DNA from 2 places in the Oceanobacillus phoenicis genome. Region 1 is predicted to be linked to the other one. Evidence: riboswitches for the same ligand, from Rfam matches in the RefSeq annotation. Region 1 holds a riboswitch; the other holds the start of a gene.

Region 1 (4,171 bases):
CGCTCGTTAGTAATTACTATGTGCACTCGACCACTATTCCAAAGTTTCAATCGCATCACCTACTTAGATAAAATATTGAAGATACCAATTAAATAATGAATCTCCATAGAAATATGATATGACAATACCAATCGCGATAAACGGGCCAAATGGAAATGGTTTGTTTCGTTGAATTAATTGGATAGATAATAAAAATATGCTGATGACAGAACCGATTATGCACGCTAAGAAAAATGCTAGAATGATATTTTTATAACCTAAGACAATACCTGCCAAGCCAAGTAATTTCATATCTCCTGCTCCCATACCTCCTTTACTTAATAAAATGATTAGAAATATAATTCCAAAGCCTATTGCAGCACCTGCAAACATAGACCACCATGGGTCTAAAGGTAGCAAAATTCGTAAAGTAATGAAGATGGGTAAAAAGAAAAGCAACAGTTTGTTTGGGATTACCATGTACAAAAAGTCTGTAATACAAATAATAATTAATAAAGATATAAGTAATAAGGAAATAATTAGCTCCCACTGTAAGCCGATGTGATAATAGCTTACTGTAAATAAAATTCCGGTTATGATTTCTGTTACAAAATGGAGTGGATGAATCCTTTCATGACAATTACTGCATTTTCCCCGAAGCCAAATATAAGAAACAATAGGAATATTATCGTACCAACCAAGTTGATAGTAACAATGATCACAACATGACCGAGTATTAGCGAAGGGAAGTTGTTTGGGGAGCCGTAAACCAACGACCATAAAAAATGAACCAAAAATAGTTCCGAGGATAAAGAATAGTAGAGGATAAATATCAAACATAAGCGAGGCTCCTTACTGTAAATGATAATAAAAGAAATTCAGTGGAGATATGAATGCCCATTGGGGTATGGGGAATAAATCCGAATGTTCGCTGTTTTATTTTTCATCACAGACGGACGCTTTCCGCAGGCATCGGTTTTTATGGAAAAGAAGAACACTTTTCAAGTGGATTTTAAGCTCATGCTATTCCTGCAGAAGTCGCCGTCTATCATTACAATCAAAGCCAAGTTGTTGTTATAATACGAACATTATTATATAACTATTACAATTAATTCACTTTTAAGAGGAACTTAGCAATTATGAGATTCTCAGTTGAATTCTTAATTTTATTAAGTTATTTTTTCTCTGTAAGTAACGTTACTCTCTGCCACTATAAACAATCTTACCGTTTTCATCTTTTGTAAACGTACCCTTAGCATAATCGCCATTATTAGGGTGTTCTGGTACTTCTTGTAAATATCCAGCAGCAGCTAATTGTTCTACCGTTGTACTATTTGATAAATTTCCATCTATATCGGCTAGTTTAGCTGCATTTTCTAATAAATCCATATTTGCTTCATGAGCTTCTTCTTTTGAGTTGTCAATAACATTTCCTACAACTGGCACCGCAATTGCTACAATTATTGCTAAAATAACAATAACCGCGAGTAGTTCAACGAGTGTGAAACCTTTTTCTTTCTTTAATAGCTGTCTTAGTTTTTGTTTCATTTTTATGCCTCCTATGAAATTAGAATTCTATTTCGTTAGTTGGCCGGTTGCACTACTAGCTCCAAATTATCCAAGTGCCCACATAAAGATAATTCTTCCGCGCATCCTACTTTTTAACTATTAATAAAAATTATAAAACATATAATAGGGAAAATCTACTATTAATGAAAAATAATTGTAGAAATTTAGAATTTTCTTATTAAAATTGTTCGAACATGTTAAACATTGGTAGTACTATAGCGACAATGACTCCACCTACAAAAACAGTTAAAAATACGATCATAAAAGGTTCAATAAGGGTTTTAATTCTTGTTGAAAGTTGGTCGACTTCTTGTTCATAGAATAAAGCCGCTCGATGGAGCATTTGATCTAATGATCCTGTTTTTTCTCCTATTTCAATCATTTGAATCACTAATTTTGGGAATGCCCAATGATTTTTCATTGGCTTTGCTAAAGAATCTCCATTTGTAAGTGCATTTTTGGAATCATTTAATATTTCTTCCATTACTCTATTTTGAACAATTTTGGAAGTGATATCTACAGCTTCTATCATTGGTACAGCGCTATTTACTAACGTACTCATTGTTTTTGTCAAACGTACTAATGCTCCTTGTTGTACTAGTTTACCAGTTAGAGGAATACGCATTTTTAAAGTGTCGAGATATATTTGTAAGGAATCAGATCTTTTTATATAAAAATATCCAACCATGATAGCTACTATTATGGGGATTAAGATCCACCAATACTTACCTGCAATTTCACTTGACTGAATAATCAATTGCGTGTACAAAGGAAGTTCTTGCCCCATAGATTGAAACATATTAACAAATTGAGGAACGACAAACATAAGTAAAAACAAACCTAAAATGATAGTAATTGCACCCACTACAGTTGGATAGAGAAGCGCAGTAATAATTTTTTGTTGGTTTTGATACTGCTTTTCATAGTAGTCCGCCATTTCATGAAGAATTTCGTCTAATTGTCCGCTCGCTTCACCAGCGTGAATCATATGAACAAGCAGAGAAGGGAAGACTTTAGGATGCATTTCTGTCGCTTTAGATAGCGGGATTCCTTGATCTAATTTCTTATCTATATCAACTAGCGTTTTCTTTAGTAGCTGACTATCGGTTTGGTGAGTCATTGTTTTTGTTGCTTCTGAAATATTAATTCCTGAATGAATTAATGTAGAATACTGCCTTAAAAAGATAATAAAGTCTTTATTTTTTACTCTTTGAAAATAAGTAATGTCTTTATTCCAAGGTTTTGTTTCTTCTAAATTAATGACAATTAATCCTCTAGACTCTAATTTCTTTAAAGCTTGTTGTTTTGAATCTGCTTCGATATTACCTTTGGTTCTATTACCAGTTATGCTTCGCCCTACATATTGGAAATCCATTTTTGTTGGTTACCCCCTTGATCGATATATGGAGCAATGGATTCCGGATTAACAATGTCTTCTTTAACCAAACGAAAAAGGTCCATTTCAAAAGTATGCATTCCTTGTTCTTTAGAAGTTTGTAGTATATTTGGAATTTGATAGATTTTTTCGTTACGGATTAAGTTTTTTACTGCTGGTGTATTTATTAGTACTTCGGTTGCCACACGTCTGCTTCTCTTATCTTTCGTGATAAATAGTTGCTGGGTCAATATAGCTTGTAATATCGATGATAACTGGATACGAATTTGTTGTTGCTGCGTACTTGGAAAAATATCAATTAACCTTTCTATCGTTGATACAGTGTCATTCGTATGTAAAGTACCAAGAACCAAATGTCCAGTCTCTGCAGCAGTTATTGCCGTACTGATGGTCTCGAGATCTCTCATTTCACCTATTAAAATAACATCAGGATCTTGTCGAAGGCTTGCTCTTAAACCATTTACAAATGAATTTGTATCTACACCAATCTCTCGTTGGTTAATGATAGATTGTTTATTATAGTGAATGTATTCGATTGGGTCTTCTAGCGTGATTATATGTTTTCGCATTGTTTTATTCATATAATCGATAATAGAAGCGAGTGTTGTGCTCTTACCGCTGCCAGTGGGCCCGGTTACGAGAACTAATCCTTGATGAAACATAGAAAATTCTTTTACAACATTTGGTAAATGTAATTCATTCAATTCTGGAATATGATTTGGGATGATGCGAATAACAATAGATACTGCTCCTCTTTGATAAAAGGCATTTACTCGAAATCTGCCTAAGTTATCTTTTTCAAAAGAAAAATCGATTTCTTTGTTCTCTTCAAATTTATCTAATTGCTTCGGTGATAGAAGTAAAGAAATCATTTCTTTTGTGTGCTGTGGTTCAATAAGGTTTAATTCTTGTGGAATTAATATACCATTAACACGGAATATTGGTGGATTATCAACAGTTAAATGAATATCGGAAGTCTTTAATTCAACAGCTAATTGTAATAAATGGTCAAATAATTTTTTCATGAGAGTATCTCCTTAGATATTAATGGAAACTTGGATAATTTCTTCTACCGTGGTTAACCCATTAGAAACTTTTCGTAAGCCATCTTCTATCAGAAAAGGGACTTCTTGTTTTTTTACATAATCTTTTATTTGAGAGATTGATTTTGACTGTAATATCATACTGCGGATAGTATCATTTAGCGTCATTACTTCATGAATTGCA
Region 2 (4,171 bases), 1.9 Mb from region 1:
GTCAGATTAAGAATATTTCAAAAGATATTATTTATTCCATCCTTATACTCATAAAGTTATCTATCTACTATAATGTTAGTTTGAGGTGAGAAAATCAAGATGTTAAATACTTATTATACCGTAAAACAACAAGGTATGGATGAAATAACTATTCAAAAATCCCGATTTATTGGACATGTCAAACGTGTGGAAACAGAAGAAGATGCACAGAAATTTATTCAAGAAATTAAAAAAAAGCATTATAATGCCACACACAACTGTTCGGCATATATGATTGGAGAGAATGATCACATTCAAAAAGCAAATGATGATGGTGAGCCTAGTGGAACAGCTGGAGTGCCAATATTAGAGGTATTAAAGAAAAAGGGCTTGAAAGACACAGCAGTAGTAGTAACTCGTTATTTTGGAGGGATAAAATTAGGAGCTGGCGGTCTAATTCGTGCTTATGGAAGTACTACTTCTCAAGCAATCAAAACTACTGGAATTGTAAAGCGTCAATTGATGCAAGGTATCTCCGTAAAGGTCGAATACACTTTACTCGGTAAACTAGAAAATGAACTAAGACAATCTACCGAATTTAAATTGGCTGATATTCATTATCTGGAAAATGTGGAGTTTATTGTTTATGTAAAAGAAGAACAAGAATCACAATTTCTTACTTGGATTACTGATTTAACAAATGATCAAGCAACCGTTAAATTACAAGGGACAAAATATATGGAAATTGATGTTGATGACACACCTTCTCCTTCCTAATTAAGTCAAAAAAGCCTACGGACGTATATAAGTTACGTTCGTAGGCTTTTTTGGCTATCTTGCAGTGTGTATATACTTTTTTAAGTTCGGATTCATTGATAACTCTTCAACAAGTTGCTTAATCAACTCTTCAGAAGAGCCTATCTTTTGGTTTTCGGTATCATGAATCATTCGTTGAAGAATATTCTGATACTGTTCTTGCTCCCTCATTTAACTCTACCGCCTTTTACGAGAATATAAGTTTATATTCCATTAATCATGTAGTCGGATTTTGTCTTACAATGAAATTTATTGTAGCTAATCGTAATTTTATACAATTTTTTCAAACATGTCTATACTTTTTTTGTAATCTGAAAAATCATTGCAATTGCAATTAATGCTAGACTTCCTCCAAATATATCTAGGATTACATCTCCGACATATGGGGTTCTATTTGGAGTAATCCCCTGATGAAGCTCATCAATAACTGCATAGAGGGCAGTGAGAATAATAGACCAAATATATATTTTACTTTTTTTCCATTGCGTGTTCTTTATAATAGATATGAAAAATAAACATGTTAGAACAAAAAATACGCCAACATGAGCACCTTTTCTTATAAAGAACTCTATAAAACCTTCTACTCCTAAAGATTTAATACTTATAATAGAAGAATGATACGTAAACTCAATCCATGATAAGTACGGGGTTAAAAATTGTATGTCTAACCCACTTAATAAAGGTTTTACATCTTGGTTCTCATACGGAGTGGCAGATGAAGTGAAAATTAACATCATCCACATAATCGGTAACAGCCAATATAATAATCTTAAACGCATTACAAATACTTCCTTTTAGATAAACTTCTACAGAAATATTACTCGTATCTAGTATATACATTTTCAATATAATTGCCACATCATATGTACTTCATATCTAAAAAATCATTAGCCTGTTAAGATTATAAGCTTAACAAACTAATGATTATTTTTTTGACGCCATTTATTAAATTCAAGGTATTCTTTAAATTGCTCTTTTGATACCCCCGATTTCATTGCTTCTTGAACTATTTGCATCCACTCTTCATCAAGGTCAATTTCAACTTTATCTTCTAAGATTATTTCATTTACAGTAACCCCTAACACATTACTTATTTTTTCAATAAATTGAATGGAAGGGTTAGATTGAAGGTTACGCTCAATCGAACTTAAATATGATTTAGCGACTCCCGCTCTTTCAGCTAATTCAGATATAGACATTCTTCTTTCTTGGCGTAGTTTTTTTATCTTTTCGCCGATCAAGCTTATCACCTACTTTCACTGCAAATTATAACATAATTGCAGCGAATAGTTCTATATTGCGTAAGTTATTCACACAAATTACACCTTATGACCCGTAATCATTATGAATTGTCTGATTTCTTCGATTGTTAGTCCTAATTCTTTCGCTTGTTTAATTAAACGTACCCACTCTTGATCAACCTTAACAGAATGTAATGTTTTATCCACGATTTAGTCCCCTACCTTACATCCAGATAGTCCAGCCATCTTAGTAAAATCACCTTAGATCTGTGACTTTGCGTCCCTACTTTTCAGTAGGTTTGCCTTTTTCTGAGGATTTCGTTTGATTATAAGACTATCATACTATAATATCTTGCTTGTTTGTTTGACTTGTTTTGTCAGATAAACACTAGTTTTGCAAGGAGTAATCATATCTTTTAGCAAATGGATTCATTTGGGAATAGACTTGTATTTTTGCCAAATCATAATAAGCAATCCAACAAATACAACCAAAAGTCCTAAAAGTAGTATTGAAAATATGGAAGTAGCCGTGTTAGGCAGTAATTGATTACTTGAATTTCCGTTATTATTATCAACCAAACCCGAAACTTCAGCCACATCATTGTCTTTACTTCCTTGAGTGGTATCGCCTTCTGCATAGAAGATAAAAGAAAAAGAGCTAGATACACCTTGAAATTCATTACCTAAATGTTCTGGGAAGGTAACTGTTATATGCAAATCTTCATGATTTCCAGCATCTAAATATCTAGAAGGTATAGAAGAAAACTCAGAAATCTTTCCATCAAATAACTTGTTCTGATCATCATCCTCAATTAATAATAAAAGCTCTTTGAATAATTTATCATCACCATTATTTTCAACAGACATTTGATATTCAAATTCGCTTCTCCCCGAGTTATTGATAGTTAGCGTCCTTGGTGCCCAGTCACCAGGTTTCATATTCTCAATTTTAAATAGGAAATCGTCAGGTGTAATGGATAATTCTATTTCATTCGCATCTGAATTATCAGTATCAGCAAATGAATAATAAGGAAAGATTAGTGATACAATAATCCCAAAACAAACAATAAGCAGTAAACTTTTCTTCATTTCTTCACCTCCACTCTATATACTCAAACAATCATGTGGCGATTTGTTTATCTTCTTTTTCATCGTGTAATGCTTTCTGATGTTTTTCTAATTCACGTAATCCCTGCCAAATGGTGATAACAGCATATCCCAAAAGCAAAACACCTGGTATTAACAACAGAAAAGCTCCGTTTTGTGTTTGTGCAAAGCTTACGAGGTATCCTAAATACGGTATTGTAAACCCTGTATATTCAGCGGTAACATTTTCTGCAAATACAGGATTAACATCAGCTGCATTATTATTATCCCCTTTTGTTTGGTACATGATATGCTCTCCATTGTTTAACACTTCTGTAACTCGGTGGGTAACAAGTTTCGAATCCTCTTCCATAAATGTGATGACATCACCTTCTTGAAAACGAGTCATATCTCCACTAGTCTCTACAGCAATGACAGATCCTGTTTGAATACCTGGCTCCATGGAACCAGATAATACAGTTTTAAATTGATAACCAAATAATTCTGGTTCTCCGCCACTCGCTTTCGTTGTTATAACGATAGTTGCCATTGTAATTAATCCCAAAAAAAGGACAAATGAAATTAAATTACTTCCCCATTTAAGTAGTCTTTTTTTTGTTATCTTCATTGATCATTCTCCTCGCCTTCACCTGTTTTTTCAGCTTCTGATTGTTCTACTTCTTCATCATCTTCTGTATTCGTTTCAGGTACAGTCTCTATATCTTCCGTTTCTGCTTGATCATTTTTATCTGATGTTTCTTGTGATTTCTCTTCTTTTGTCTCTGTGTTATCTGTTTGATTCTTCGAGTTCTGTTCCACATTCTTATTCTCTTTGCTACCGTTCTCTACCTTCTCTTCTTGTTGATTTTCATTCACCGCTGTATCTTCTTTTTCTTGCTTAACTTGATTAGATTTACACTTAATTACAATCTTCTTACTCCATTCATCATGTTGTTTTCCATCATTTTTAAATTCAGGGTGTTGGAGTACTCGAAATTGATAAGAACCATTTTGGGTAACATCAAATTTTAAAGTTGTTTGTTTTCCAG

What was found. A riboswitch is a leader RNA that binds a small molecule or an ion and turns the genes downstream of it on or off. The one in region 1 is predicted to bind cyclic di-GMP.
Region 2: linked by a shared signal. The riboswitch ahead of ABC346_RS09415 (anti-repressor SinI family protein) and the one ahead of ABC346_RS00220 (prepilin-type N-terminal cleavage/methylation domain-containing protein) in region 1 are both predicted to bind cyclic di-GMP.

Annotation. Positions count from the first base shown of each region.
Region 1 covers NZ_JBDFME010000001.1:30,792-34,962, reverse strand. Annotated here, with positions in the region: gene pilM (type IV pilus biogenesis protein PilM) at 1-50, opposite strand, end outside; gene ABC346_RS00225 (prepilin peptidase) at 64-819, opposite strand; gene ABC346_RS00220 (prepilin-type N-terminal cleavage/methylation domain-containing protein) at 1,177-1,527, opposite strand; cyclic di-GMP riboswitch class II at 1,560-1,643, opposite strand; gene ABC346_RS00215 (type II secretion system F family protein) at 1,727-2,923, opposite strand; gene ABC346_RS00210 (type IV pilus twitching motility protein PilT) at 2,905-3,969, opposite strand; gene ABC346_RS00205 (GspE/PulE family protein) at 3,982-4,171, opposite strand, start outside.
Region 2 covers NZ_JBDFME010000001.1:1,891,148-1,895,318, reverse strand. Annotated here, with positions in the region: gene ABC346_RS09435 (YigZ family protein) at 100-756, shown strand; gene ABC346_RS09430 (hypothetical protein) at 811-966, opposite strand; gene ABC346_RS09425 (VanZ family protein) at 1,089-1,574, opposite strand; gene ABC346_RS09420 (helix-turn-helix domain-containing protein) at 1,713-2,036, opposite strand; gene ABC346_RS09415 (anti-repressor SinI family protein) at 2,115-2,243, opposite strand; cyclic di-GMP riboswitch class I at 2,266-2,350, opposite strand; gene ABC346_RS09410 (hypothetical protein) at 2,466-3,125, opposite strand; gene sipW (signal peptidase I SipW) at 3,157-3,750, opposite strand; gene tapA (amyloid fiber anchoring/assembly protein TapA) at 3,747-4,171, opposite strand, start outside.